2 regions of the Rhizobium lentis genome follow, and region 2 is predicted to be linked to the other one. Evidence: riboswitches for the same ligand, from Rfam matches in the RefSeq annotation. Region 2 holds a riboswitch; the other holds the start of a gene.
The links. Region 2 has a riboswitch for S-adenosylmethionine ahead of metA (homoserine O-acetyltransferase MetA). Riboswitches for the same ligand answer to the same signal wherever they lie in the genome.
Positions count from the first base shown of each region.

Region 1: linked by a shared signal. The riboswitch ahead of J0663_RS11360 (O-succinylhomoserine sulfhydrylase) and the one ahead of metA (homoserine O-acetyltransferase MetA) in region 2 are both predicted to bind S-adenosylmethionine.

Region 1 covers NZ_CP071454.1:2,361,336-2,376,193, reverse strand. The annotation lists gene J0663_RS11440 (DUF6460 domain-containing protein) at 1-229, shown strand, start outside; gene J0663_RS11435 (CAP domain-containing protein) at 231-728, shown strand; gene J0663_RS11430 (MATE family efflux transporter) at 757-2,103, shown strand; gene J0663_RS11425 (quinone-dependent dihydroorotate dehydrogenase) at 2,079-3,167, opposite strand; gene J0663_RS11420 (DUF952 domain-containing protein) at 3,164-3,520, opposite strand; gene J0663_RS11415 (hypothetical protein) at 3,635-4,033, shown strand; gene J0663_RS11410 (response regulator) at 4,123-4,770, shown strand; gene J0663_RS11405 (S24 family peptidase) at 4,898-5,569, shown strand; partial or broken gene J0663_RS11400 (thermonuclease family protein) at 5,581-6,293, shown strand; gene J0663_RS11395 (tellurite resistance TerB family protein) at 6,378-6,791, shown strand; gene J0663_RS11390 (transporter substrate-binding domain-containing protein) at 6,802-7,677, opposite strand; gene J0663_RS11385 (methyl-accepting chemotaxis protein) at 8,135-10,129, shown strand; gene J0663_RS11380 (VOC family protein) at 10,378-10,758, opposite strand; gene J0663_RS11375 (hypothetical protein) at 11,115-11,393, shown strand; tRNA gene J0663_RS11370 (tRNA-Gly) at 11,412-11,485, opposite strand; gene J0663_RS11365 (2'-deoxycytidine 5'-triphosphate deaminase) at 11,547-12,641, opposite strand; SAM riboswitch at 12,716-12,794, shown strand; gene J0663_RS11360 (O-succinylhomoserine sulfhydrylase) at 12,839-14,023, shown strand; gene apaG (Co2+/Mg2+ efflux protein ApaG) at 14,247-14,639, shown strand.
Region 2 covers NZ_CP071454.1:1,695,700-1,710,557, reverse strand. The annotation lists gene nagA (N-acetylglucosamine-6-phosphate deacetylase) at 1-1,073, opposite strand, end outside; gene J0663_RS08195 (SIS domain-containing protein) at 1,073-2,104, opposite strand; gene J0663_RS08190 (GntR family transcriptional regulator) at 2,101-2,874, opposite strand; gene J0663_RS08185 (aldose epimerase family protein) at 3,006-4,028, opposite strand; gene metA (homoserine O-acetyltransferase MetA) at 4,144-5,067, opposite strand; SAM riboswitch at 5,117-5,194, opposite strand; gene J0663_RS08175 (ABC transporter ATP-binding protein/permease) at 5,348-7,204, shown strand; gene J0663_RS08170 (ABC-F family ATP-binding cassette domain-containing protein) at 7,251-9,062, opposite strand; gene J0663_RS08165 (thiamine diphosphokinase) at 9,066-9,722, opposite strand; gene J0663_RS08160 (MarR family winged helix-turn-helix transcriptional regulator) at 9,780-10,307, opposite strand; gene J0663_RS08155 (MDR family MFS transporter) at 10,421-11,959, shown strand; gene J0663_RS08150 (M48 family metalloprotease) at 12,346-13,890, shown strand; gene J0663_RS08145 (RNA polymerase factor sigma-32) at 13,986-14,849, opposite strand.

The DNA of each region.
Region 1 (14,858 bases), 670 kb from region 2:
CGGCCGCACATTGATAAAACTCATCGTGGTGTCGCTGATCGTCGGTTTCGTCATGACCGTGTTCGGCCTGACGCCGTGGAACATCATCTATGGGTTCCGCGACTTCGTCCTGGACCTCTGGCACCGGGGCTTTTCGGCGCTCGGGCGCGTCGGCGACTATCTCCTCCTCGGGGCGACGATCGTCATCCCAATCTTCATCATCCTTCGCCTTTTCAGCTACAACCGTTAACATGACCTCGATCGATCTTTCCAGGCGCGGACTGCTGCGCCTCTCCGGACTTGCGCTCGCCGCCGGCATTGCCGGCTGCACCACGACCCCACGCCTTGCCGGCACGCCATCGAACGGCGAGGACGAAACGGTGAACGTGCTGCCGCTCGTCAATCAGCTCCGCGCAAAGAACGGCCTGCCGCCGCTTGCGGCCGATCCGGCAGCCCAGACTGCCGCCCTCTTTCAGGCCAAGCGCATGGCGAGCGCCGGCAAGATGGCGCATCTGATGGGAATGACCGACAGTTTCGGCGCCCGCGTCACGGCGAGCGGCGTCCGCCTGCCGGCGGCGGAGAACATCGCCTCCGGCCAGCAGAGCGTCAATGCCGTGGTGACGGCATGGATCAACTCGCCGCATCATCTTGAGAACATGCTCGGGCGTTATGACGGCCTCGGCGTCGCCGTCGCCCATAATACATCTTCCAAGAACCTGCCCTATTGGGCCATGGTGCTTTCGAGCTGAGGTGATTCCGCCTCAAGACGAGGCATCTATGGATATCCGCAGCAATCACAATGCCCTCGCTTTCGAGGTGACGCATCGCCTGGTGCTATCGATCGCCATTCCGATGACGCTCGGCTTCATGACGACGCCGCTGCTCGGGCTGACGAACACCGCCGTCGTCGGCCGGATGGGCAATGCGGAGGCGCTGGCGGGCCTGGCGATCGGCGCCATGCTCTTCGATCTCATCCTCGGCAGCTTCAACTTCCTGCGCGCGTCGACGACAGGGTTGACGGCGCAGGCTTACGGGCGGCGCGACAGGCACGAACAGCAGGCGGTCTTCTCCAGGGCGCTGATTTCAGCGCTCGGCTGCGGGCTGGCGCTGCTCGGTCTTTCACCGCTGCTTATGGCGGCGGGGTTGAAACTGATGGGCGCCGAGGGAGCAATCGCCGAGGCGACCAGCACCTATTTCTCGATCCGCATCCTGGCGGCACCGGCGGCGCTTGCCAATTACGCCATTCTCGGCTTCGTGCTCGGGCGTGGACAGGGCAATGTCGGGCTGCTGCTGCAGGCGATCATCAACGGCATCAATATCCTGCTTTCCATGTATCTCGGCCTGACGCTCGACTGGGGCGTGGCGGGGGTCGCCTGGGGAACCATGGCCGGCGAAACCGTGGGCGCGCTCGCAGGACTTGCCATCGTGCTGCGTGGCTTCGGCAAGGCGGAGCGGCCGGCCTGGGCGGAGATATTTTCGCGGCACCGGCTGGCGGAACTTTTCGCGCTCAATCGCGATATCCTGATCCGCACTTTCGTCCTGATCGGCGCCTTCACCATTATGACGCGGATCGGCACCAGCTTCGGAGCGGTGACGCTTGCCGCCAATGCCGTGGTGATGAATTTCTTTCTGCTGTCAGGCTATTATCTCGACGGGCTTGCCAATGCAGCCGAACAGATCATCGGCCGGGCAATCGGCGCGCGTTACCGGCCGGCCTTCGATCGCGGGCTGAAGCTCACGACTTTGTGGTCCTTCGGGCTGGCGGCGATCGGTTCGGCCTTCTTCTTCCTCGCCGGACCCTGGCTGATCTCGGTGTTGACGACCTCGCCCGAGGTGCGGCAGGCGGCCGAAACCTATCTGCCCTGGGCGGCGGTGACCGGGCTGACCGGCGCGCTCGCCTTTCTGATGGACGGGGTCTTCATCGGCGCGACATGGTCGGCCGACATGCGCAACCGGATGCTGATGTCCTTTGCCGGCTATCTCCTGATGCTCGCCATTTTCGTGCCGCTTTTCGGCAATCACGGCCTGTGGCTGGCGATGAATGCCTTCCTGCTCTTCCGCGGCGTCTTGCTGGTGATGCTGGTCAAGCCGCGGGCCGATCAGACTTTTCGCGCTGTCCAATAATCCAGCCTGCTGTCACGCAGCTCACGGATCGAGCCGGCCTTTTCGCGGTCGAGCAGTGCCGAAAGACCGCGGACGATCTCGCCGGGCAGGCCAGGGCCTTCATAGACCATGCAGGAATAGAGCTGGACGAGATCGGCGCCGGCCCTCACCTTCTCCAGTGCGGTTTCGGCCGAGGAGACGCCGCCGACGCCGATGATCGGCAGATCACGGCCGACGCGCTTGCGCATCCGGGCCAGTACGGCCGTCGACTTTTCGAACAGCGGCACGCCGGAAAGGCCGCCCGCTTCCCTGGCCTGGCGCTGATCCTTGAGGCCTTCACGCGACAGCGTCGTGTTGGAGACGATCAATCCATCAAGCGCATGCGACAGCGCTTCCGCGGCGATATCGTCCATGCCTTCCTCCGTCAGGTCGGGGGCGATCTTCAGGAAAACCGGGATCTTGCGGCCGGACTTCGCCGCCTGCTCGTCGCGCGCCGCCAGCACAGCCGAAAGTAGCGCCGCGAGGCTTTCGCGCGCCTGCAGGTCGCGCAGGCCGGGCGTGTTCGGCGAGGAGATGTTGGCGGTGAAATAGCGCGCGAGCGAATAAAAGCGGCGGATGCCGGCGACATAATCGGCGATGCGGTCCTCGCTGTCCTTGTTGGCGCCGATATTGACGCCGACGATGCCGTTGCCCTTCAGCTCTGCAAGGCGCCGGAAGGCAGCGTCATGACCTTCATTGTTGAAGCCGAGGCGGTTGATGACGCCTTCATCCTCGACGAGACGGAAGATGCGCGGACGCGGATTGCCGGATTGCGGCTTCGGCGTCACCGTGCCGATCTCGGCAAAGCCGAAACCGAGCCTCAGCAGCGCTTCCGGCACCTCGGCATTCTTGTCGTAACCGGCCGCCATGCCGAGCGGGTTATCGAAGACGAGGTCGGCGACGGTCTGGCGCAGCCGCGGATCCGGGGCGATCTGACAGGCCGGGACCAGACCGGATTTCAGCGCGGCGATCGACATGCCATGCGCCGTTTCCGGATCGAACAGGAAGAGGCCCTTGCGGGCGAGATGCTTCAGGGGGCCGATCATGGCGCAAGCTCCGGGAAGATATGGGCGCCGCTGTCATCAAGCGGCAGCGCCGCCTCCCAAAGCACGGCGGTTAAAGGCAACTCGGCATAGAGATGCGGGAAGAGATCGCCGCCGCGCGAGGGCTCGAAAATCAGCCTGTCGCCAAAGCCGTTGCCATCGATGGCGACCAGCAACAGCCCGGACTGGCCGGCAAAATGCAGCGCGGCTGTCTGCTTCACCTGGGCTGCCGTCGACAAATGAATGAAACCATCCTTGAGATCGATGCCGGCGCCATGAAAAATGCCGGTTTGTCTGGCTTCCTGCCAGAGCGCTTCCGTCACGATCTTGTAAAGGGTCGGTGTCACGCTCATCATGGCCTCACGATAGCTGGTCCTCATCATGAGCGCTTTGCCGGAAAGAGGCGGCGATGTCCACGCCCCGGCGCTCAAAAAGCAGGACCGGCACAGGCAAATCCGGAGGATGAGATGATGAAGGTTTTGGTTCTGACCCTTGCTATTGGTCTTCTGCCGCTCGCCGCCGCGGCGACCGACGCCGATGCGAGCCGCTTCCAGCTCGAAAGGAGCGGCGATCATTTCGTCCGGCTCGACCGGCAGACGGGAGCGATGTCGATCTGCCAGGACAAGGACGGCGCGCTGGTGTGCCGCATGGCGGCCGACGAGCGGGCGGCCTATGAGGACGAGATCGACCGGCTCTCCCAGCGAGTGACGAAGCTGGAACAGGGCGGCCTCATCCAGCGCGCGCTGCCGAGCGATGCCGAAATCGACCGTTCGATCAGCATCATGGAGCGGATGATGAAGAGTTTCATGGGTATGGTTAAGGAGCTCCAATCCGAGGACAAGGCCAATCCCCTTCCGCAGAAGACCTGATCTGGTATAGTCATCCGGAGAAGGCGGCCTGCGGCGCGGAGGGATGGCGACGCAAGCGGCGTGATCGAGCTCTTGGGAGGGAGTCTTCGATGCAGGAACAAACCATCATCATTGCGGACGATCATCCGCTGTTTCGGGACGCATTGCGTCAGGCGGTAATCGGTATGGAAGGCCGGCAGGCGATCGTCGAGGCCGGCGATTTTGCGGCCGCGCGCCGGGCGGCCGGCGCCCATGCGGATGCCGACCTGATGCTGCTCGATCTCGCCATGCCCGGCGTCAGCGGCTTTTCCGGCCTGATGGCGCTGCGGGCCGAATTCGCCAGCCTGCCGATCGTCATCGTCTCGGCCACCGACGACGCGACGACGATCCGCCGGGCGCTGGAACTCGGCGCTTCCGGCTTCATTTCCAAATCCTCCGGGATCGACGACATCCGCCGCAGCATCCAGACGGTGCTGGCCGGCGACATCGCCACGCCGGAAAGCTATCGCGACGGCCAGGAGCAGGATCCCGACGTCGCCGACCTGATCCACCGCCTGCATACGCTGACGCCGCAACAGAGCCGGGTGCTGACCATGCTGGCCGAAGGCCTCCTGAACAAGCAGATCGCCTACGAACTCGGCGTCTCCGAGGCGACGATCAAGGCGCACGTCTCGGCGATCCTCTTGAAACTCAATGTCGACAGCCGCACGCAGGCCGTCATCCAGCTCGGCAAGATCAACATGGCAATGGTCGCCTGAGCGGAGCCGAAGCCGCCGGTCGCAGGATTTTATTCCTTCTTTACCTTTACGGGTGGCGCCTGGTCGGTTAAGATTGCGCCCGGCTGAAGCGCGGCCTGAAACAGGCTGCACGGAATCGGGCGCGCATATGCTGTCACACGAGCAGATCTGGGAGGCGATCGACAGGCTTGCCGAACGGCACGAGCTGACGCCCTCCGGTCTTGCGCGCCGCGCCGGGCTCGACCCCACCTCCTTCAACAAGTCGAAACGGCTTTCCGCCGATGGGCGTCTGCGCTGGCCCTCGACGGAATCGATCGCCAAGGTGCTCGATGCGACCGGCGCGAGCATGGAGGAGTTTCTCGCCTTCCTGCGGCCGGCCGCCGATTCGTCCGGCGAGCGGGCCAAGCACCCGGAGAGTCACCGGCAAGCCGGCGCCATTCCGCTGCTCGGCTTCGCGCAGGCCGGCGCCGGCGGCTTCTTCGACGATGGCGGCTTTCCGGCCGGCCAGGGCTGGGACGTGGTGGAATTTCCGGCCAATCCATCTCAGAAATCCGGGGTCTATGCGCTGGAGGTGCAGGGCGAGAGCATGATGCCGCTCTACCGCGACGGCGATGTGCTGATCGTCGAGCCTGGGGCGCAGGTGCGCCGCAACGACCGCGTCGTCGTGCGCACAAACGAGGGCGAAGTGATGGCCAAGGTGCTGCTGCGCCGGAGCCCGCGGTCGATCGAGCTGATGTCGCTCAATCCCGAACACCCCAACCGCACACTCGATCTGTCCGACGTCGATTGGATCGCCCGCATCATCTGGGCCAGCCAGTAGGAAGATATTCCATGCGCCCTGCCGCCGTCTTAACAGGTATCACGGGGATGGCGGTAGTGGTCGGCCTGCTGATGACGGGTGAAGCGAGGCTTCGCGGCAGCACGGCAGGGAGCAAACCGCAGCCGTGGAGGAGACGGCGGCCGCCGCGCCCGATGTTGCCCCCGAGGGCACCGAACCGGCAGCGACGATATCGGACGAACGCGCCGAAATGATCGCCCGCTCGGCGGAACCGGCGGCCCCGCCCCCTCTGGCGGCGACTGACGGCACGGCGCCCAACCCCGCAACTGTCGCGCAGCAAACAGCGCAGGCTGACAGCCCAACGGCAAGTCCCGCCGGGAAAAAGGCGACGGAGCTGCCAAGGCCGCTGGTCGAGAATGCCGGCCGTCTTTCCTTCGGCGAGCGCAGGCTCCAGCTCGCCGGCATCGTCCCCACGCCGGCCGACAGAATATGCGGGCCGGCAGGCCGGCAATGGCCTTGCGGCATGATGGCGAAGACGGCGCTGCGCCAGCTCTTGCGCAACCGCAGCCTCACCTGCGATCTCGATACAGTCGAATGGAAGGGAACGGCGATCGCCTCCTGCCGGCTCGGCACCCAGGATCTCGGGACGTGGCTTGCCGAAAACGGCTGGACGGAAGCAGAGGCGGGTTCGCCGCTTGCATCAGTCGCCGAGAAGGCGAAGCAGGCGCAGAAAGGCATTTACGGCAGAGACCCGCGCCGCAAATGACAGGCCGTCCGCCGGGATGCTGCCAATCCCTTGTAATGGCCGTCGCCAATTCCTAATCTCGGCTGATCGAAAAAGGAATCACCGATGAATAAGCCGCTTTCCGCCCATGACGCCCTGATCTATGTGATGGTGATGGCATCCGCCGTCGACAGCACGATGAACGACCGGGAGATGACGAGGATGGGCCAACTGATCGGCTTCCTGCCGGTTTTCAAGGATTTCGATGACGATAAGCTGATTCCGATAGCGCGTGATTGCGCCTCGCTGCTGGCTGGGCCCGAGGGCCTCGACGTCGTTCTCGAAACCGTGCGCGACACCTTACCCGCAAAACTCTACGACACTGCCTATGCACTTGCCGTCGAAGTGGCCTCCGCCGACCTCTCGGTCAAGGCGGAGGAACTGCGGCTGCTCAGCCTGCTGCGTGACCGGCTCGGCCTCGACAAGCTCACTTGCGCGGCGATCGAACGCAGCGCGATTGCCCGCTTCCGCAAGGGCTAAACCGTATCCCTCAATAAAGTCCGTAGGGAAAATAGCGCAGATAGATTTCCTGAAGACGGCCATTGCGCGACAATGCGGCAAGCGCGTGGTCGATGGCCGAGGTCAGCACGCTGTCCTTCTGCCGCAGCATGATCGTCATGCCCTCGCCGAGGAAAAGTTCGGAGAGATAGGGGCCATCAAACAGCGCGCAGCATTTGTCCGATGCCGGCGAAGAGACCCAGAAAGAAAGCTGCAGAGCATCGGCGAAGGCGGCATCGACCTTGCGCTCCTTCAGCGCCGCAAGCAGAGCCTCCTTCGTGTCGAAGGCCTGTGCTTTCAGCGCCGGGAAAAAGGCGGCCAGCATCGCCTCGTGTACCGTCCCTCTGACGACACCGACGGGGCGGCCGGCGAGGGCGGCAGCCGTCTTGCCGTCGACTGGTATCGCGAGGTTGCGCACGAAGCGCGCCGGCAGCATCAGATAAGGCCGGGAAAAGACAAACTGCCGGCGCAGCTCCGGCGTCACCGCAAGGCCGGCGATGACGGCATCGCCCTGCGAGGCGGCGAGCGCATCCTTCAGATCGGCGAAAGGCATCGCCTGGATCTGGCACTTGTCCGAAATCTCCAGCTCACCGCAGATTTCGCGGGCGAGATCGACGTTGAAACCGGAAAGCTTGCCGTTCTGATCGGTGAAATTGAAGGGCGGGAAATCGACCGACGTCAGGAAGCGCAGGCGGACCAGCGAGGAAAGATCGGGCCTGGCCAGACGTTCGCGAGCGTCAAAGAGCAGCGGCAGCGAGGGAGCAGCCTGCTGGGCGGATGCTGCTTGACCCGACAAAAGTGCTGACAAAAACAGGCCGAAGGCGAGGAAAGCCCAGAGAGTCGGAGGTACCAGCTTAGATTCGATCATCGTGATCCGGTCTCGGGTTCAAAGCGAAGCAGTGCGGGGTTGCAGAGAAGTAACAGAGTCATGGCCGGCGGGGAATATCCATCGGCAAGGGAGCGGGTGAGCGAACCCATCAGCCTCCGGCAGCGCTTCCGACATCAGCTGACCCGGCTCGCCCTTCGAGGCCCCTGCGGGGCACGTCAGGATGCGGCCCCTTGAGCGCTGGCGCGAGCCTCTGCCGGCACCTGCTCTGGTGGCCGGTATGCCTCCCAATTGGAGGTGTGTTCGCATAGGCGCGTTAGCGCGGAATTAAAGAATATCGCCTCTATTTGTCGCGACGATACGGGCCCGACAGCCGATTGCATGATGCATGCGTCAATCCACTTTTCCTGAGCCGCGACATTTGAAGCAGCGCTCTTTACACAATTGATTTCAAAGCACCGGGCGCGCCACACGCCCAGCCAACCGGGTGACATTTCCCATGCTGAAGCATCTGAAAATCCGCACGAAAATCATCTCGGTCGTCGCATTTCTCGGCCTCATCTCGATGACGGGGCTCGTCTATGTCATCTCCGAGTTCCGCCGGGCGGACGCCGCCTACAGCGCCTTCATCGATCGTGAGGCGACGGCCTCGATGCTGAGCGCGCGGGCGAGCGCGTCAGTGGTGGCCTCCGTGCTGCAGGTCACTCTTCTGGCCGACGCGAAACCCGATACGCCGGCCTTCCAGACGGCGCTCACCACACCGAGCAAGCTGCCGCAGGCCCGTGACCGAATGAAACAGGCGCTGGCGCTGGTCCCGAGCCGCAAGGCGGCGATCGACGAAATTCAGGCCGGCATCGATGACATCGAAACCCTGGCGAACAAGATCACTGAACAGAGCAAAGCCAAGGACAGCGCCGGTGCGGCTTCGAACGTTGCCCTGATCAACGCCAAACTCAATGCGCTGACGCCGAAGATGATCGCCAACAATGATGCGATGATGGCGCTGCTCAACGATGGCGGCGACGTGCTCTCGGCTTCCGTCAACGGGCGGATCACCTTCTCCTTCGCTCTGATCGGCATCGCCGTTGTCCTGGCGATCGGTTGCGGCGTCGCCGTGGCGCAGAAGGGTATCGCCGGCCCGATGACGAGGCTCAGCCTGCGCATGGCGCGGCTTGCCGAAGGCGACACCGACAGCGAGATCGCCGGTCTCGAACGCCGCGACGAAGTCGGCCAGATGGCACAGGCCGTTTCGATCTTCCGCGACAACGCCATCGAGCGCCGTCAGATCGAGGCCCGCGCCGAGGCAGACCGGAGCGTCAGCGACGGCGAGCGCCGCGAACGCGAGGCGCAGAAAGCACGCGAGGCAGCCGAGCTCGAACGCGCCGTCGCAGCGCTCGGCGATGGCCTGCGCCGCCTGGCCGCCGGCGATCTCGCCTCGCATATCGACGAGCCCTTCGTTGCCCATCTCGATGCACTGCGCCAGGATTTCAACCACTCGGTCGAGAAGCTCAACGAGGCCATGCAGGCGGTCGGGGCCAATGCGCGGGCGATCGGCGCCGGCGCCAACGAGATCCGTTCCTCCGCCGACGAACTGTCCCGGCGAACGGAACAGCAGTCGGCCTCCGTCGAAGAAACGGCAGCGGCGCTGGAAGAGATCACCACGACGGTGCGCGACGCCGCCAAGCGCGCCGAGGAGGCGAGCCAGCTCGTCACCCGCACGCGCCACGGCGCTGAAAAATCCGGAGAAATCGTCCGCAAGGCCGTCGCCGCGATGCGGGAGATCGAAAAGTCCTCCGGCGAAATCTCCAACATCATCGGCGTCATCGACGACATCGCCTTCCAGACCAATCTGCTGGCCTTGAATGCCGGCGTCGAAGCCGCCCGCGCCGGTGAAGCCGGCAAGGGCTTTGCGGTCGTCGCCCAGGAAGTGCGCGAACTGGCACAGCGTTCCGCCAAGGCGGCCAAGGAAATCAAGGACCTGATCAACAATTCCGGCACGCATGTCCAGACCGGCGTCACGCTGGTCGGCGAGACCGGCAAGGCGCTCGATGTGATCGTCACCGAGGTGCAGGAGATCAACCAGCACGTCCACGCGATCGCCGAAGCTTCGCGTGAACAGTCGATCGGGCTGCAGGAGATCAACACCGCCGTCAACACCATGGACCAGGGCACGCAGCAGAATGCGGCGATGGTCGAGCAGTCGACGGCCGCCAGCCACAACCTCGCCACCGAAGCGGCGGCGCTCAACAGCCTGCTCGGCCAATTCCGGCTGACGGGCACCGGCGGCTTTGCCGCCGCCGCACCGATCGCGTCTGCGGCGCCGCGGGTGGCCCCGCGCCCGGCAGTCAAGTCAGCGCCGATCCGCATCGCTAGGGAAGGCACAGCGCGCCCGGCCGCCTCACCGGCCCGCGCGCTCAGCCAGACACTCGCCAACGCTTTCGGCGCCGGCAGCAGCACGCCGTCGAGCCAGGATGGCGACTGGACGGAGTTCTGAGCCGGCAAGAGGCACGCCCGTCCGGTTCGCGCGGATAGCTGCCCCTCACCCTAACCCTCTCGCCGTAAAAACGGGGCGAGGGGACGTGCCCAGCGAGAGGTCGGCGGGGAACGGAGAGGTCGCGGCACATCCCCTTCCCCCCGTTTACGGGGGTCCGAAGGACGGGTCGAGACCAGTGGCTCGACCCCGGTCGGTGGCGGCAGCCGGATGAGGGGCGGACGGCGGACGCCGCCCTTCTATTTGGTGGGCTAACCCGGCCGCCAACCCACTTCGACCAGAATGTTTCCAGGCGCCGTGCAATAAAACAGCCAGCCGCCGCGCATCGCCGCCGGAGGGCCGGAAAGCGCAGCGCCGGCAGCAGCCAGCCCGGCATGGACCGCATCGACATTCGCTCTTTCAGGCAGGATGAAGCCGATATGATAGGTCTGACGCTGCAGGTCGACCTGATCGGCGGTGCCGAACTTGGCGATCGCGTGGCTGAAGACGATTTCGAGGCCGGAATCGTCTTCCAGGATCGCCAGACCATTCTGGCCGCGCATATCCTTCAGCCTCAGGCCGAAGTGGCGGATGAAGAAATCCGCCGTCGCGGCAATATCGGGTACGTGAAAATCGAGATGGTTCAGGCGCATGACAGTCTCCGTTTGAATCCCGGGACTGCCTTTTGCCGTCTCCGCATGCCGCCGGGATCCCGCATTTCCATGCGGATCACGTCGCGGGTTCTCGTGCCATGGCACGGAGCAGAGCTTCTTGAGAGCGTCGTTTTCGCTCTCGCGGAAGGGATCGGGCTTACCTCAACCGATCCTGCCTTTTTCGACGAAACCGATCTAGCATACGGCACCACTTTCGGCAATGGAGAGGTCGAGCCGATCACGGCCTTCCAACCGGTGCATCCAGAAGGCGTGAACGCGGGCGCACAGTTGCATCTGGCGTGCTCCATCCGATCGAGAGTAAGATCGGGTGGTTCGTCGCGTCGGAGGGGATAGACATGAAACCCGCAATCATTGGCCTCATCGGCACTCTCGCTCTCACGGGATGCAACACCGTCAGCTACAGCGGACCGGGGCTCGAACCCATTCCCGGCAGCATCACCTATGACGGCCAGCCGCGCAGCAAGCTCACCAAATCGCCGCCCGGCTCCTCCTTCCCGCATGATTTTATCGACCAGTACGGCCAGCAGGTGGAGGAAACCTACATCATCCAGCCCGACCGGAGCCTGATCATCGCACACCGCCGGTATAAGCCGATCCGGTTTTTCGGGGATTAGGGCCTGGGGATATGGATTTGGAGCGGGTGAAGGGAATCGAACCCTCGTATTCAGCTTGGGAAGCTGCTGCTCTACCATTGAGCTACACCCGCGATGGGCTGAGATTTCCAACAGATGGGGGCCGCTGTCAAGTCAAAGCACGCCAGGCCGGCTTCAGATGCGAAAGTGCTTCGAGAGCTTGAGGCCCTGCGCCTGGTAGTTGGAGCCGAGGCCGGAGCCGTAGAGGCTGGCCGGTTTTTCCTGCATATGCTCATAGACCAGGCGACCGACGATCTGGCCGTCTTCGAGGATGAAGGGGACTTCGTGGCTGCGCACTTCGAGCACGGCGCGGCTGCCGCGCCCTCCGGCCGGCGCATGACCGAAGCCAGGATCGAAGAAGCCGGCGTAATGGACACGGAATTCGCCGACCAGCGGGTCGAAGGGGGTCATCTCGGCGGCATAATCCGGCGGCACGTGCACGGCCTCACGCGAGACGAGGATATAGAATTCGTCGGGATCGAGGATCAGCTCGTTGCGGCCGCGGCTATAGAGCGGCTCCCAGAAATCGAAGATATCGTGCTGATCCTTCTCATCGACATCGACGACGGCGGTGTGATGCTTGCCGCGATAGCCGATCAGGCCGTCCTTGTCGCCTGTCAGGTCGATCGACAGCGCAATGCCGCCACCGGAAACGTTCGGCTGCTTGGCTGCAACCAGCGTTTCGCTTTCATGCAGCTTCAGGAGTTCCGGCTCGCCCAGCACGGACTGACCGACGCGGAAGCGGATCTGCGACAGGCGCGAGCCGCGGCGCACGACGATCGGGAAGGTGCGCGGGCTGATTTCGAGATAGAGCGGGCCGGAGTAACCAGCCGGGATCTTGTCGAATTCCTGCGCATAGTCGGTGATGACGCGGGTGAAGATATCGAGCCTGCCGGTCGAGCTCTTCGGATTGGCCGAGGCGGACATGTCGGCCGGCAGCGCCAAGCTCTCCATCAGCGGCACGATATAGACGCAGCCGGTCTCGAGCACCGCGCCCTGGGAGAGATCGATCACATGCAGGCTCAGCCGGTCGAGCTTGTCCGACACCAGATGCGAGGGGCCGGGCATGAAGGAGGCGCGCACTCGAAAGGCCTTGCTTCCTAAGCGCAGGTCGAGACTTGCCGGCTGGATCTGATCGCGGTCCAGCTCCCGCTCGGAGTTCAGACGCCCCGTTTCGAACAGCGCCGCGATCGCGCGGTCCGCCAGAATTCCAGTGTCGCGAGCCATCATGCCCCATCCATCATTTTGCGGCCGACAAAACCAAACTCGGGGAATTGACGCAAGCAGCTAACAGCAGTATTGCAGAATTATCCCGTGGTGATTTGGCCGGTCGGCTTGCAGCCACGTTAAACAAGTGGCTAAAAAGACCGGGTTATGAAACCGGTCTGCTTTTGCGGCCGGTTTTTTTGTTATGTGAAGGTGATGGCATGAGCAAGACCTGGCGCCCGGCAACCCAACTCGTCCACGGCGGAACCTTGCGTTCGCAGTATGGCGAGACGTCCGAGGCAATCTACCTCACGCAGGGCTTCGTCTACGAGACGTCGGAAGCGGCCGAGGCCCGCTTCAAGGGCGAAACCGACGGCTTCATCTACGCCCGCTACGGCAGCCCGACCAACGACATGTTCGAAAAGCGCATGTGCATGCTCGAAGGCGCCGAAGACGCCCGCGCCACCGCCTCCGGCATGGCGGCCGTCGCCGCCGCCGTCCTCTGCCAGGTCAAGGCGGGCGACCATATCGTCGCCGCCCGCGCCCTCTTCGGCTCCTGCCGCTGGGTCGTCGAAACGCTGGCACCGAAATACGGCATCGAGTGCACGCTGGTCGACGGCCGCGATCTCGCCAACTGGGAAAGGGCGATCCGCCCGAACACCAAGGTGTTCTTCCTGGAAAGCCCGACCAATCCGACACTCGAAGTGATCGACATCGCAGGCGTTGCCAGGCTCGCCAATCAGGTCGGCGCCAAAGTCGTCGTCGACAACGTGTTTGCAACGCCGCTCTTCCAGAAGCCGCTCGAACTCGGCGCTCATATCGTCGTCTATTCCGCCACCAAGCACATCGACGGCCAGGGCCGCTGCCTCGGCGGCGTGGTGCTTTCCGACAAGGAATGGATCGATGAAAACCTGCACGACTACTTCCGCCATACCGGCCCGGCAATGTCCCCCTTCAATGCCTGGACCCTTCTGAAGGGCATCGAGACGCTGCCGCTGCGCGTCAAGCAGCAGACGCAGAATGCGGCAAAGATCGCCGACTTCCTGGCCGAGCAGAGCAAGGTCGCCAAGGTGATCTATCCCGGCCGCAAGGACCATCCGCAGGCCGATCTCATCGCCAAGCAGATGACCGGCGGCTCGACGCTGGTCGCCTTCGAGCTGAAGGGCGGCAAGGAGGCGGCCTTCGCGCTGCAGAACGCGCTGGAGATCATCAAAATCTCCAACAATCTCGGCGACAGCAAGAGCCTGATCACGCATCCGGCAACGACGACGCACAAGAACCTGACGGAAGAGGCGCGCGCCGAGCTCGGTATCTCTGCGGGCACGGTCCGCCTTTCGGCCGGTATCGAGGATACCGACGACCTGATCGAGGATTTCGCGCAGGCGCTCGCCAAGGTCTCGGCCTGACCAACTGGAAGAGCGGCTGGACCTCATCCGGGTCCGGCCGCGCCATCGACGGAACAAGTTCGCCGGCGCCGGCGTTGCGAAGTAAAATTAACATTGACGATTAGGCTTAACGGCTGAAACCCATTCACTATTGGTCGTTTCAATGACGATCAACATTCCGTTTCTTGACGGACGGGGTCTCTTTATAAGATACGGGTAACATATCTTGACTAAGGTGCAAGGCATGTATCGCGCCCTCACAAGAGATATCGAAGTCGTGGTCGAACCGTTCTATCTGGAGGAGCAATCCGATCCGGAGGACGATCGCTATGTCTGGGGTTACCGGATTGTCATCAGCAACAATTCCGGCGTCGCCGTTCGCCTGGTCAACCGCTATTGGAACATCACCGACCAGAACGGGGTGGTGGACGAGGTGACCGGGCCCGGCGTCGTCGGTGAACAACCGCGGCTTAGCCCCGGCGACAGCTACGAATATTCCTCCGGCTGCCCGCTCGACACGCCGTCGGGCCTGATGTTCGGTCATTACCAGATGGAAACCGATGAAGGCGAGCTGTTCGACGTCGATATCCCTGCCTTCTCGCTGGATTCCCCGGGTCTGCTGCGCGTGCTGAATTGAGAGCGTAGGTTCGCTCGTTCGTCAGTGCAAACACGAACGCCGTGCTTGCCGTATGGGTCCTCGGGTCAAGCCCGAGGACGACGGAGGGCGGGACAACGACCGGCAAGAGGCGAGCGGTCGGGAGCAAATTCATCAAAAGTGTCCCAGTGGATTTGTTGGACGTGGGGTCTGCTTAACGTGTTTGCGCATTTTGCTGGAATTCCGAGACGTCCCGCCTCT
Region 2 (14,858 bases):
GGCGAGAGGTGACCGCGATCGGGAAGTCTCAGGAAACGGGCGGGATAAAGGGTCGCCATGCGCAAAGCCTCGGCGAGCGTCAGGTCCAGATAGGTGACGCCGTAGCGGATCGCCGAGATCATGTCGACATCTGACCCGGCCAGCGTGCCGTCGGAAAGCACCAGCTTCGAGCAGAAGCCGCCCCTTTCGCGCCGGACGGTACGCCCGTTCAGTGTGAACGAATCCTTCTCAGAGCCGACGAGCGACATCGCATCGGTGACGAAGAACAGCTTGCCTTCGCCGCGCTTTGCCCGCAGCGCCGTGCGTAGGGCTTTCGGATCGACGTGATGACCATCGGCAATGATGCCGCACCAGGTCGAGGGATGATCAATCGCCGCACCGACGAGGCCGGGGGCGCGATGCCCCATCTGGCTCATTGCGTTGAAGAGATGCGTCACACCCCGCGCGCCGGCATCGAAACGTTCCTCCGCCGCTTCGCTCGAACAATCGGAATGGCCGATGCTGATGGTGACGCCTGCTTCCGCAAGTTCGCGCACCTGGGCCACCGTCACCTGCTCTGCCGCCATGGTGACGAGCAGGGTGCCGATGGCCTCCCGCGCCTGGATGAAGGCTTTGACATCGCTGTTCTCAACCGGCCGCATCAATTCGGCCAGATGCGCGCCTTTGCGCGCGGGCGCCAGATGCGGTCCCTCGAGATGCAGCCCGGCGACGCCACGGTTTGCCTTGACGGCTTCCTTCGCCGCGTCGATGGCAGCATTGGTCGCCTCTGACGTGTCGGTGATCAGCGTCGGCAGCAGCGATGTCGTGCCGTAGGGCCGGTGTCCGCCGGCGATGATATCCATCGACGCGGCGGAGGGCTCGTCGTTCAGCATCCGGCCGCCGCCGCCATTGACCTGTGCATCGATGAAGCCCGCCGACAGGACGCCGCCGGCCAGCGTTATCGTCTCGCCGGCAGGCAGATCGCTTCTTGCGATGATCGCTTCGACGCGGCCGCCGGCAACGACGAGCGCCTTGTCGTCATGGAAACGATCGCCGTCGAAGATGCGGGCGCCGATGAAGATCTTGCGGATCATCAGACCGTCTCCGTCACCTTGAGCAGGTTTGCGGGCCGGTCGGGATCAAAACCCTTACGGCGTGTCACCGATTCGATCAGCCGGTAATAGACGAGCAGCGATACCAGCGGATCGAGGAGGCCGTTGCCCGTCGTCGGCACGCGCAGATTGATGCCGGAGAGCGGCTGGGTGGAGAAGCCGACGGTGGTGGCGCCAAGCTTCTGCAGGCGCTCCAGCGCTTGGCCGTTATTGGCGAAGGCGGCATCGTCGGGGGCGAAGGCGACGATCGGAAAGCCCGGCTGCACCAGGCGCATCGGGCCATGCATCAGTTCCGCGAGCGAGAAGGCCTCGGCATGCAGGCCGGAGGTTTCCTTGGCCTTCAGCGCCGCTTCGAGCGCGATCGCAAAAGCGGGGCCGCGGCCGGCCGTATAGAGCGAGGTGGCATTGAACAGCACCTCCTCGGCGGCGGCCGTGTCGATCCCGGCGGTGGCCGAAAGCGCCTCCGGCAGCTTGGCGAGCGCGGTCTGCAGGTCGGAAACGCCGCCGATCGCGGCTGTCACGCCGGAAAGGGCGGCGACGGAGGCAATGAAGGATTTCGTCGCCGCGACGCTCTTTTCGGCGCCGGCATTGAGGCCGAGAACGATATCGGCCTGTTTTGCGAGTGGGCTGTCGATGACGTTGACGACGGCGATGGTGGTTGCGCCACCCTTCTTGGCCGCATCCTGCAGGGCGACGATATCGGGACTTGCACCCGACTGCGAGACGGTGAAATGGACGCCGCCCTTAAGATGCAGCGCGGCGCCATAGACGGAAGCGATCGACGGACCGACCGAGGCGACCGGAATACCGCAGGTGATCTCGAAGAGATATTTGAAGAAGGTGGCAGCATGGTCCGAGGAGCCGCGCGCGGCCGTCGTCACCACGCTCGGACGGGCGGACGAAAACAGCCGGGCAATCTCGGTGAAGACCGGTTTTTCCTTTTCGAGAAGCGTGGCCACCACCCCTGGCGACTGGCCGGCTTCCTGCAGCATCAGCGACTGGTTCTCACTCATAGGTCATCTCCGATTCTCAATTCGGCAACGAAATCGTAAGCATCGCCACGATAGTGCGAGCGGGTGTATTCGACGACGCGCTGGTCCTCCAGCCGTGAAACGCGTTCAATCAGAAGCGCTGGCGCGCCTGATTTGACGTTCAGCATCGCGGCGGAAGACGGGTCGAGCGTTACCGCCGTCAGCCGCTGCAGCGCCCGCACGGGCCTGTGGCCGTTGGCCGCCAGCGCATCGTAGAGCGATCCCTCGCCGCCGGCATCGCCGCCTAAGAACTTGATCGGCACCACGGCGCGTTCGATCGCCAGTGGCAGGCCGTCGGCAAGACGCAAGCGGTCGAGCCTCAGCACCGGTTCGTCGCTGCCAAGTCCAAGCAGGAAGGATTCCTCCGGGGACGGCGTATTGACCGCCCGCGACAATATCCGTGCGGCTGGAAGACGTCCGCGCGAACGCATATCGGCGGAGAAGGAGGAGAGCCGCCAGAGCGACTGCTCCATACGCTCCACTCTGCTCGATACGAAGGTACCGCTCCCGTGGCGCGATTCCAACGCGCCGGAGGCCATCAGGTCACGATAGGCGGTACGCACGGTGACACGGCCAAGCTTGAGACCCTCGGCAAGATCGCGTTCGCCAGGAAGTGCGGTGCCGGGCTTCAGCAACCCCTCCTGCATAAGGCCCGTCAACGCCTGCGCCAGCCGCTTGTAAAGCGGTCCGGTCAGCGCTTCATCGCGCAGGCCGCGGCTGTTCAGTTCCGCTATCAGACTGGTTCTATCCATGGCGGAACAATAGAACCTATTTAGAACCAATCGGCAAGGCAGAATCCAGTGCGGACAAGAAAAAACCCTCGGCGGAGAACCGACGAGGGTTTCATAGCGGCTAACCTTGACAGCCATGCGTTCACCGAAACTCAGCTCTTGCTGAAGATATAATCCGTCTCTTGGCGCAGCACTTCGCCGGGGCGCAGCACGGCATTCGGGAAGCCTTGGTGATTGATGGCATCCGGCCAAACCTGCGTCTCCAGGCAGAAGCCGGCGAACGGGCCGTATCTTCGCCCGCCTAGGCCGGGAGCCCCGGTGTTCAGCTTGAAACCGGCATAGAACTGCACGCCCGGCTCGGTGCTGCGCACCTCCAGCGAGACGCCGGAATAGAGACTGCGGGCAAGCGCGACGGTCCGCTTGGCGGTTCGTTCTGCGGAGAGGCAGAAATTATGATCGTACAGCACCTGCTCGCTGCCGACGAAACGCTTCATCGGCGCCATCTCGCGGAAATCGAATTCAGTGCCGGCGACCGAGCGGATTTCGCCGGTTGGCACCTGCTTCTCGTCGGTCGGCAGATAGTGTTCGGCCGCGATCATGATGTCATGGCCGAGCGCATCCTCGCGGCCGTCGAGATTGAAATAGGCGTGCTGGCAGACATTGGCAAGCGTCGGCTGGTCGCTGGTCGATTCGTAGGTGATCGACAATTCGCCATTGCCGTGCACCCAGAACGTTGCCTGGATGGTGCAATTGCCGGGGTAGCCGGCACGGCCATCGGGGTCGACGATCTTCATCACCAGCCGGTCGACAGCGTGCTCGACGATCGTCCAGTTGCGCTTGGCGATATTGTCGCTGCCGCCATGCAGATGCGTGACGCCGTTTTCGTTCGGCTCCAGCTGATAATCCTTGCCGTCGAGCGTAAACCTGCCGCCGCCGACGCGGTTGGCGCAGCGGCCGGGCGTCGCGCCGAAATAAGCCGAATAGAGGGGATAGCTGTCGAAATCGTCGAAGCCGAGCTGTAGCGGCGCGCCATGGCCTTCGAGGCGCAGGTCCTGAATCACTGCGCCCCAAGTGATGATTCTGGCGGTCAGCCCGCCGCCCCTGATCTCGACCCGATCGACGGTCTCGCCCGACTTCGTCCGCCCGAAAACTTCCCGCTTCAACTTATCCGACATGATCGATCGTCCGTTCTTGGCGCATCCGATTCAAGACGCGCGGCGCTATAGGGTTCGACTGGAACCTGCCCGCATTTGCCTCAAACCGCAACCGTGGGATTAGCAGAAACGCCGCTCAGAGATCCATGCCGATCTCTTCGACGTCATAGGGCGTCGTCTGGTAGATCTCGTTGATCCAGTTGCCGAACAGGAGATGCGCATGGCTGCGCCAGCGGTTCTGCGGCGGAAGTGCGGGATCGTTATGCGGGAAGTAATTGTGCGGCATCTTGATCGGCACGCCGGCATTGACGTCGCGGAAATACTCGTCGGAGAGCGAGGTGGAATCATATTCCACATGGTTGAACATGTAGAGCCGCCGTCCTCTCTTCTCATGTACGAGACAGACGCCCATCTCGCTGGATTCCATCAGGATCTCCAGGCTGTCCGATTTTTCGATATCGGCGCGGCGCACCTCGGTCCAACGTGACACCGGCACCTCGAAATTGTCGGAGAAACCGTTGAGATAGATCGAGGAGGGCTTGAGATTCCGGTGACGATAGACGCCGAAGGCCTTCTCCTTCAGCTCGTACTTCGGAACGCCGTGGAAGTGATAGATCGCTGCCATCGCGCCCCAGCAGACGTTCATCGTCGAATGCACGTTCGTTTCCGTCCAGTCAAGAATCTGCTGCATCTCCGGCCAATAGGTGACGTCCTCATAGGGCAGGAGCTCGATCGGCGCCCCTGTTATGATGAAACCGTCGAACTTGCGCTGTTTTACCTCTTCCCAGGTCTGGTAAAAAGCCAGCAGGTGATCTTCGGAGGTGTTCTTCGCCTTGTGGCCGCCGATGCGGATAAGCGACAGCTCCACCTGCAGCGGCGAGGCGCCGACAAGGCGGGCCATCTGCACTTCGGTCTTGATCTTGTTCGGCATCAGGTTGAGCAGCCCGATCTGCAGCGGTCTTATATCCTGACGGATCGCCATCGTCTCGGTCATCACCCGCACACCCTCTTGAACCAGGGTTTCGAAAGCGGGCAGCGTATCGGGGATCTTGATGGGCATTGCGGTCACTCGATCAAAACAAAAAAACCGGCGGCGACAAAAAATCGCTACCGGTCCGCACGCGGCCCTTTAGCGACTTTTTTAACGTGGCTGCAAGCCGGCCGGCCAAATCACCACGGAGCCTTTAATTAGCCCCAGTCGAAGCGCGAATCAACTCCGAAAGCATGCAGGCGCTACCCACGCAAGGCTCATCACAGTTTAATGACTGATAGAATCTGTTGATAGACCGGTAACGCCACCATGTTAATAATGACAGTATGGGCGGTGTTGGAAAAGCGTGATGGCAGAAAAGATCGAGGGGAGGCCGGGAATCCGGAGGCAGGATAGGGTAGGGTATGATTTCAGCCTGACATATCGCCTCGGGGTGATGTTCTCAGCATTCTGGAATTCGCACGTGCGCGGCAAGGTGCTGTTTCTGGCGACTGTGCTCATTCTCGTCATCCTGCTGACCGCCTACGGCCAGGTTATCCTCAACGAGTGGAACGCTCCCTTCTACGATTCGCTGGAACGCCGCGACCTCGGCGAATTCTTCCATCAGCTCGAAATCTTCGCGATGATCGCCGGCACGCTGCTGCTGCTCAATGTGCTGCAGGCCTGGCTGAACCAGATGACGGCGCTCTATATGCGCGAGGGCCTGTCGCGCGATCTGGTCGACCAGTGGCTGAAGCGCAAGCGGGCACTGCGGCTCGCCTCCAGCGGCCTGATCGGCGTTAACCCGGACCAGCGCCTGCACGAGGATTCGCGTAACCTCGCCGAGAGCACGACCGGGCTCGTTCTTGGCCTCTTGCAGTCGACCATTCTTCTGGTGAGCTTCATCGGCGTCCTCTGGGAGCTGTCGAGCGGCTTCGTCTTCCACATCAGCGGCCACAGCTTCTCGATCCCCGGCTACATGGTCTGGGCGGCGATCTTCTATGCCGCTTCCGCATCGGTGCTGAGCCAGGTCGTCGGCCGCAAGCTGGTCAAGCTCAATGCCGACCGCTTCTCGAAGGAGGCCGAGCTTCGCTTCACGCTGATGCATGCCAATGAGAACATGCCGGCGATCACCGTTGCCCGCGGCGAGGAGAACGAGCGCCGCCGCATCAACACCGACATCAGCTCGGTATTGAGGGTCGTCAAGCGGCTCGCCATGGCCAACACCAACCTCACCTGGGTTTCAGCCGGTTACGGCTGGCTGGTGATCGTCATTCCGATCATCGTCGCCGCTCCCGCCTATTTCTCCGGCGGTCTCACGCTCGGCCAGCTGATGATGTCTGTCGGCGCCTTCAACCAGGTGAATACGGCGCTGCGCTGGTATGTCGCTAATTTCGGTCCGATCGCCGAATGGCGCGCCACGCTGATGCGCGTCACCGATTTCCGCCAGGCCCTCCTCGATATGGACGAGGACTACGACCTGAAGGACAGCATCGCCTATGAAAACACAGCACCTGATACGCTGACGCTGAAGGATATCGTCATCAACGCCAAGATCGGCGAAGACATCGAGGAATGCGGCGGTTTCCGCCTGCGCGAAACCGACGTAACGATCAAGGCCGGCGAAAAAATCATGATCAACGGCGATCACAGCGTCAACCGCAAGCTGCTGTTCCAGGCCATGGCCGGCCTCTGGCCGTGCGGCAGCGGCACGATGGGCCTGCCGCCGGTCGACGATATGCTGTTCGTTCCCCAGATTGCCTATGTTCCCGGCGGCACGCTGCGCGAGGCGCTGGCCTTTCCAGAAAACCCTGATGCCTATGATAAATCAGCCGTCGAAGCAGCCCTTGAAAAGGCCGGCCTGCATTCGCTGATCGCAAGGCTCGATACCCGCGCCCGCTGGGACAAGCTGCTTGATAGCGACGAACAGAAGGCGATCGGCTTTGCGCGCCTGCTGCTGGTACGCCCACGCTGGATCATCTTCGACGAAGTGCTTGAGGGCATGGAGCCGGAATGGCAGGAAACGATGGCGAGGCTGCTGACCTCCATGCCCGAAACCGGCATGATCTATATCGGCCGCTCCGAAGCCTATCTTGAGGTGCTGCAGCCGCGCGTGCTGCATCTGCAGGCTCTGCCGTCGAGATCCGAGGAGCCGCAGCAGACCGCCGCCCGGACCGGCGCCAGCGCCAGTGTGGGAACTGCGGCAGTGCCCGCGCCGGCGCTCTAACCCGACCGCCACAGGGCTGCGAACAGAAACCGGCAGGTCGAAAAAATCAACCTTCCAGCTCTTCCCTCAGCATTTCGAGCTCCAGCCACTCTTCTTCCATTTTTGTCAGACCGGTGCGCAGCTTCTCCATCTCCGCCGCAAGCCGGTTGAAAGCTGCAGGATCGCGCGTGAAAAGATTGGGATCGGCCATTACCTGTTCTCGCTTGGCGATCTCGGCTTCGGCCTTCGCCATTTCCTTCGGCAGGTTGTCCAGCGCGAATTTCTGCTTGAAGGAGAGCTTGCCCTTCGAGCCGCCCGCGGCAGGTGTCGGCTCCTGGCTCTTCGGCCGCTCCGCCGCCTTCTTGCGCTCTTCAAGCGCGCCCTTGCGCTGGGCAAGCATGTCCGAATAGCCGCCGGCATATTCAATCCAGCGACCATCAGGCGCATCAGGTATGGCGGGTGCGATCGTCGAAGTTACGGTGCGGTCGAGAAAATCGCGGTCGTGGCTGACGAGAATGACGGTGCCGGGAAAGCCTGCGACGATTTCCTGCAGGAGGTCGAGCGTCTCGATATCGAGATCGTTGGTCGGCTCGTCGAGGATCAGGAGGTTTGCCGGCCGCGACAGGATGCGCGCCAGCATCAGCCGCGCGCGCTCGCCGCCGGAGAGGCTCTTGATCGGCGTTCGCGCCTGTTCCGGCTGGAACAGGAACTCCTTCATGTAGCCGGTGACGTGCCGCTGTTCGCCGTTGACGATCAGGTTTTCGCCGCGCCCGTCCGTCAGATAGTTCGCAAGCGTATTCTCGGGATCGAGATCCTCGCGCTTCTGGTCGAGCGTCGCGATCTCCAGATTGGTGCCAAGCTTGACGGTGCCGCTATCGGGCGACAGCTGGCCGGTCAGCATCTTCAGCAGCGTCGTCTTGCCGGCGCCGTTCGGTCCGACCAGACCGATGCAATCGCCACGATGCACACGGATCGAGAACGGTGCAACGATTGCCCGGTCGCCGAATCTCTTGGTGATCTTCTCGGCCTCGATTACCAGCTTGCCGGATTCCTGCGCATCCGAGACCGTCGCCTGCACCGTGCCCTGCGGCCCCTTGTGGCCGCGATACTGCGATCGCATCGTCTGCAGTTCGCCCAAGCGGCGCATGTTGCGCTTGCGCCGCGCCGTCACACCGTAGCGCAGCCAGTGTTCCTCACGCTCGATCGCCTTGCCGAGCTTGTGCTGCTCCAGTTCCTCGGCCTCCAGCACCTGGTCGCGCCAGGCTTCAAAATGCGCAAAGCCCCTGTCGAGCCGGCGCGAGGCGCCGCGGTCGAGCCAGACGGTCGCGGTCGAGATCTTTTCGAGAAAGCGGCGGTCATGCGAGATGAGCACCAGGGCGCTGCGGGTCTTCTGCAGCTCGCCTTCAAGCCATTCGATGGTCGGCAGATCGAGATGGTTGGTTGGCTCGTCGAGCAGGAGAATGTCGGGCTCCGGCGCCAGCACGCGGGCAAGGGCGGCGCGGCGCGATTCGCCGCCGGACAGGGTGCTCGGATCCTCCTCGCCGGTCAGGCCGAGATGGGACAGCAGATAGGTGACGCGATACGGATCGTCGCCCGGTCCAAGCCCGGCCTCGGCATAGGCCTGAACCGTGTTGAAGCCGGCAAAGTCGGGCGCCTGCTCGAGATAACGCACCGTCGAGGAGGGGTGGCGAAAAACCTCGCCGGACTGCGCCTCGACCAGACCGGCGGCGATCTTCAGCAGTGTCGATTTGCCCGAGCCGTTGCGCCCGACGAGACAGATCTTGTCGCCGGGCTCGACCTGAAGTGCGGCGCCAGCCAGAAGGGGTGCGCCGCCGAAGCTCAGGTAGATATCGTCGAGTTTCAGGATGGGAGGGGCCAAAAATCAGACTCCGGAAAGATCATAGGGGCGGGCGAGCACGATCGCTCGGCCGCTGCCGAGCGAAAAGCGAACCTTGCCTTCGGCGACGTTGGAAATGGTGCGCGACGAGCCGAAAGGCAGGTGGAAATCTGTGAGCGGATAACGCGCGTTCTCGATGGAAAGCCCCGTCAGTTCGCTGAATCCCGGCACGGAAAACAGGCTGTCCTTGGGAAGGTCCAGTTCGATGGTGCCGGCAAGCAGCGGCACGGCCTCTTCCTTGCCCGAGGTCAGGAGCACATCGAAGCCATCTTCGGCCAGATTGACGGCCGACAGCAGATGCTGAAGCGCGTGATCGGAGCGTTCGCCGCCGAGCGCTCCGGCCAGGATCAGTCGCCGCGCCCCGCGCGCGATTGCTTCCGATACGGCGATTTCTCCGTCCGTCGCTGCCTTGGCCGCGGGATAAGGCTGTTTCGGCACATGGGGAAATGCACCTTCGAGATCGGCCGGCGTCGAATCGAAGTCGCCCACCCAGAGCTCCGGCGTAACACCGAGTGCAGCCGCATGCCGCATGCCACCGTCGGCCGCAATGAAACGGCTGCCGCTGATGGCGCGTCGTAGCCGTTCCGTCAGGCTGAGTTCGCCGCCGAGCAGGATGGTGAAGGTGGATTTGCTCATGGGCATTGCCCTTAGCGCAAACGGGGGTCGAGGGGAAGGGGCCTAGGGATGGGCGGGTTTCCCTCAGCCCGGCGTGTCCTTGTCGCGCGACAGGAAGACCGCCTCGTAGCCGCCGATGAAACGCTCGAAAAGCGCTGCGAAACGCTCGACATCCTGCTCCGGCCAATCGGAGACAATCTCGGAGATGATCGCCAGCTTCTGCGCAAGGATCTCGGCGAGCAGGGCCTGGCCGGCCTCGGTTATAACAACGACGATCCGCCGCGCATCGGCCTGCGAGGCTTCGCGCCGCAGCACGTTGCGCCCAACCATCTCGGCCACCACCCGGCTTGCCCGCGAGGGATCGATGCGCAGCATCTCTGCAATCATACCGACCGTAACCTCACCGGTCGGCTGGGCCCTGCGCACGGCGTCAAGCACGTCGAGATGTGAAAGCTCGAGACCCGGGGCTGCACTCTGGATCGCCAGCCGCCCGATCAGCCGCCGCCCAGTCATCAGCCGCATGCGCGCCATGCTCCGGCCGATGCGCTGCACGCTTTCGCCGTTCGGATCGACCGGGTTGTTCGACAGGGTCTTGGTCATCGCTTCATTCATGAAGGAACCATAACAGAGCGGGACGGGAAATTGAATATGCTCGTGTCATTCATGTGCCGTTGACAATTATATGCTGATAGCACATAAAAGCCGTCCAACCGGAATGACGATCCATGGACATGCAACTCGCGCCTGCGCCGCTCGTGACGGATCCTCGCCACCGGCTCATCCTCTTCTTCTTCCTGATGACCGCCATGTTCATGGCGACGCTGGACAATCAGATCGTTTCAACGGCGCTGCCGACGATCGTAGGAGAATTCGGCCATCTCGAACGTTTCGGCTGGATCGGCTCGGCCTACCTGCTGGCGCTCAGCGCCGTCATGCCGCTCTACGGCAAGCTCGGCGATCTTTTCGGCCGCAAATATGTGATGATGACGGCGATTGCGATCTTCACAGTCGGCTCTGCGGTCTGCGGCCTCGCCGTCTCGATGGACACGCTGATCGCCGCCCGCGTCCTGCAGGGGCTCGGCGGCGGCGGCATTATGGTATCGATCTTTGCCGTCAACGCTGATCTGTTCGAGCCGCGCGAGCGGGCGCGCTATCAAAGCTATTCCAGTCTCGTGCTGATGGCTTCAGGCGCAATCGGCCCGGTGCTCGGTGGTACGATGAGCGATCTCTTCGGCTGGCGTTCGATCTTCCTCGTCAATGTGCCGATCGGTTTCATTGTACTGACCGGCCTTGCCTTCATGCTGCCCTATCGTAAGCCGCATCGCCGCCCCAAAATCGATTATGCCGGTGCGTTGCTGATCGCGCTCACGACGACGAGCATTGTGCTTGCCACGGACAGCAGCGAATTGTTCGGCTCGTTGATCTCGCCGCAGAGCATGGGGATCGTCGCCTTCGGCATCGTTTGCGCCGTGATCTGGGTGTTAATCGAGCGCCGCGCGCCGGAGCCGATCGTTCCCCTGCAACTCTTTCGCAATCCGACCTTCAGCCTGCTCCTGGTGATGTCAGTCATGGGCGGCGCGATCGCCATCGGCATGGTCAACTATCTCGCCCTCTTCCTGCAGACCACGACCGGCCTTTCGCCGTCGGCGGCCGGCCTTCTCTTCATTCTGCTGACCGGTGGCCTCGTCTGCGGATCGCTGTCCGCCGGCCGCATCATCTCCATGACCGGGCGCTACAAACCCTTCGCCATCGCAAGCCTCACCTGCAGCGCCATTGCCTTCGCACTGATGTCGCAGGTCCACGCGGGAACGCCGATCGCCATCATCGGCGCAATCATGATGCTGCATGGAATCGGTATCGGTCTCGCCCAGCAGGTTCCCGTCATCGGCGTGCAGAATGCCGCTCCCGCCCGCGACGTCGGCGCGGCGACCGGCGCGGTGACGCTCTCGCGCATGGGCGGCGCCTCGATCGCCATATCAATCTATGGCGCAATCATTGCCTCCGGACTCGGCAGGGTCGGTGCCCCCATTCCCGGTGTTGTCGATATTGAGCAACTGACGCCGAAGATGATGGCTGCCCTTCCGGACGCGAGCCGCCAGGCCGTCGCCGATATCTATGCCGCCGCCTTCTCACCGCTGTTCATGACCTCCTGCGCCATTGCCTTGATCGGCCTTGCCGCCGCCATCATGCTGAAGCCGGTGCAGTTGCCTCGCGCCGGCGAGACGAAGCATCCGCAACCGGCGACGGCGGAAGCGGCGGAATAGTCCGATAGTATCGCGGGAATGCGTGACCAGCACGCGCTCCCTTATGGGAGAACAATCAGGAGCTGCGATTTTCCCGCATCGCCGCCACTCTCGGCCAGTCGCCTCAATCAGCCCGTTCTTTTTCCGCGCCGCCGACAAATCTCCGCTGCTTGACGGAACTTTCGCCATAATTTCATCCGAGCGAAGGGAGGCCTCAACGCCTGAGGCTTGCTAAAATGCAACGGCGCCACAATTAAACAGAGTCTCGCTATGCAACCGATGCGTAAATCAGCTACAGCAACGACTTGTATCGGCCTAGCGTGCAGCGCGAAATAGGGGTGCGCACCCTGTTGAGTTCCCCTTGCCAAGGCCGGTCCCAATCTGCGGCAAACCGGCAAAACAGCGACATGATGCGGAGAACCAGACTGGACAGCTTGACGACGTGGAAATCGCCCGCGCTTTCCAGTGATGCCATTTCCGCGCCGCGCCGCTTCGCCCGTCGCCTGGTGTTGCTTTCGGCCGTCGCCATGGCGTTGAACGGGTGTCAATCGCTGATCGAACAATCCTACCAGCCGAGCATCTCGCCTTCTTCCAATCCACAGATCGTCGACGAGGTGCAGAAGAACGACCCGCGTGCGGCGATGGGCGCCCGCGAGCATCCGCGCATCGTGGCAAGCTACGGCGGCGAATACAAGGATGCCAAGACCGAGCGTCTCGTCGCCCGCATCGCCGGCGCACTGACGGCGGTGTCGGAAAATCCGAGCCAGTCCTACCGTATCACCATCCTGAACTCGCCTGCCATCAACGCCTTTGCGCTGCCAGGCGGTTACCTCTACGTCACGCGCGGCCTGCTCGCCCTTGCCAACGACGCCTCGGAAGTCGCCGCGGTGTTGTCGCACGAAATGGGCCATGTGACGGCAAACCACGGCATCGAGCGGCAGAAGCGCGAAGAAGCGGAGGTCATCGCCAGCCGCGTCGTCGCCGAGGTCCTCTCCAGCGATATCGCCGGCAAACAGGCGCTCGCCCGCGGCAAGCTCAGGCTCGCCGCCTTCTCCCGCCAGCAGGAGCTGCAGGCCGATGTCATCGGCGTGCGCATGCTCGGCGAAGCCGGCTACGATCCCTATGCCGCCGCCCGCTTCCTCGACTCCATGGCGGCCTACAGCCGTTTCATGTCGGTCGATCCCGAAGCCGACCAGAGCCTGGACTTCCTCTCGAGCCATCCGAATTCCGCCCAGCGCATCGACCTTGCCCGCACCCATGCGCGCGCCTTCGGCCAGGAAGGGTCGGTCGGAGACAAGGGCCGTGACTATTATCTCGACGGCATTGACGGCCTGCTCTACGGCGACAGCCCGGAAGAAGGCTATGTCCGCGGCCAGACCTTCCTGCACGGCGGCCTCGGTATCCGCTTCGATGTCCCGGCCGAGTTTCACATCGACAATAAGGTCGAAGCCGTGATGGCCACCGGCCCGAACGACATCGCCGTCCGCTTCGATGGCGTCGCCGATAACCAGAACCAGAGCCTCACCAACTATATCTCCAGCGGCTGGGTGACCGGCCTCGACCCGTCGACCATTCAGCAGATCACCGTCAACGGCATGGAGGCAGCCACGGCGCGCGCAAGTGCCGACCGCTGGGATTTCGACGTCACCGTCATCCGCAACAATGCGCAGATCTTCCGTTTCCTGACCGCCGTGCCGAAAGGCAGCGATGCCCTCGAGCCGACGGCCAATGTTCTGCGCGCAAGTTTCCGGCGCATGACCCCGGCGGAGGCCACCTCGCTGAAACCGCTGCGCATTCGTGTCGTCACCGTCCGGCCCGGCGAGAACATTTCGACGCTTGCCGCCCGCATGATGGGCACCGACCGCAAGCTCGACCTCTTCAAGCTCATCAACGCCCTGCCCATGGGTGCCGCCGTTTCACCCGGCGATCGCGTCAAGATCATTGCCGAATAAAAGGGGCCCGGCTTACACCGGGCGAGTTTGTGCTGCTGGAGGAAAATGGTCTTGACGGCGCCGCGCGTGTTCGAGGACGCGCCGGGCAACGTCTGTTAGGCGTAGGCCGCCATGTGCGGGTCGGCGCTGACCAGCGCGCTGCGTAGCTTTTCCATCGCCCGGCTTTCGATCTGGCGCACGCGCTCCTTGGAAATGCCGAGATCGGCGCCGAGCTCTTCCAGCGTGGCGCCGTCTTCCGCCAGGCGCCGGGCGCTGATGATCTTCATTTCGCGTTCGTTGAGATGTTTGAGCGCCGAGGCGAGCCAGACGCGGCGGCGCTCGCCGTCGATCATGTTGGATACCTGCTCGTCCGGCAGAGGATCATCGCTGACGAGGAAATCCATCTTCTCCGCGCTCTCGGCGTCGCCGGAGACCGAAGGCGCCTGAAGCGAAGCGTCGTTGCCGGACAATCTGGCATCCATGGTCTGAACGTCGGCGAGGCTGACGCCGAGGGCCGCGGCGATCTCCTGATGAATGGATTGCAGCGTCAATTGCGTATCGCCCTTGGCGAGCTTGGCGCGCAGGCGACGCAGATTGAAGAACAGCGCCTTTTGCGCCGAGCTCGTGCCGCCACGCACGATCGACCAGTTGCGCAGGATATAGTCCTGGATCGAAGCCCTGATCCACCAGCTGGCATAGGTCGAAAAGCGCACGTCACGTTCCGGTTCGAAACGCGCGGCGGCTTCCAGCAGGCCGACATAGCCCTCTTGCACGAGGTCGCTCATCGGCAGACCGAAATTGCGGAACTTGCCGGCCATGGAAATAACGAGGCGCATATGCGCCATGGCGATCTGGTTGCGCGCACCGCGGTCATCGTGATCTTTCCAGCGGGTGGCGAGATCGTGCTCTTCCTGACGGGCGAGATAGGGGGCGGCCATCGCGATTTTGATCATGCGCCGATCTGCAGACATGTTCTTCATTTCGATCTC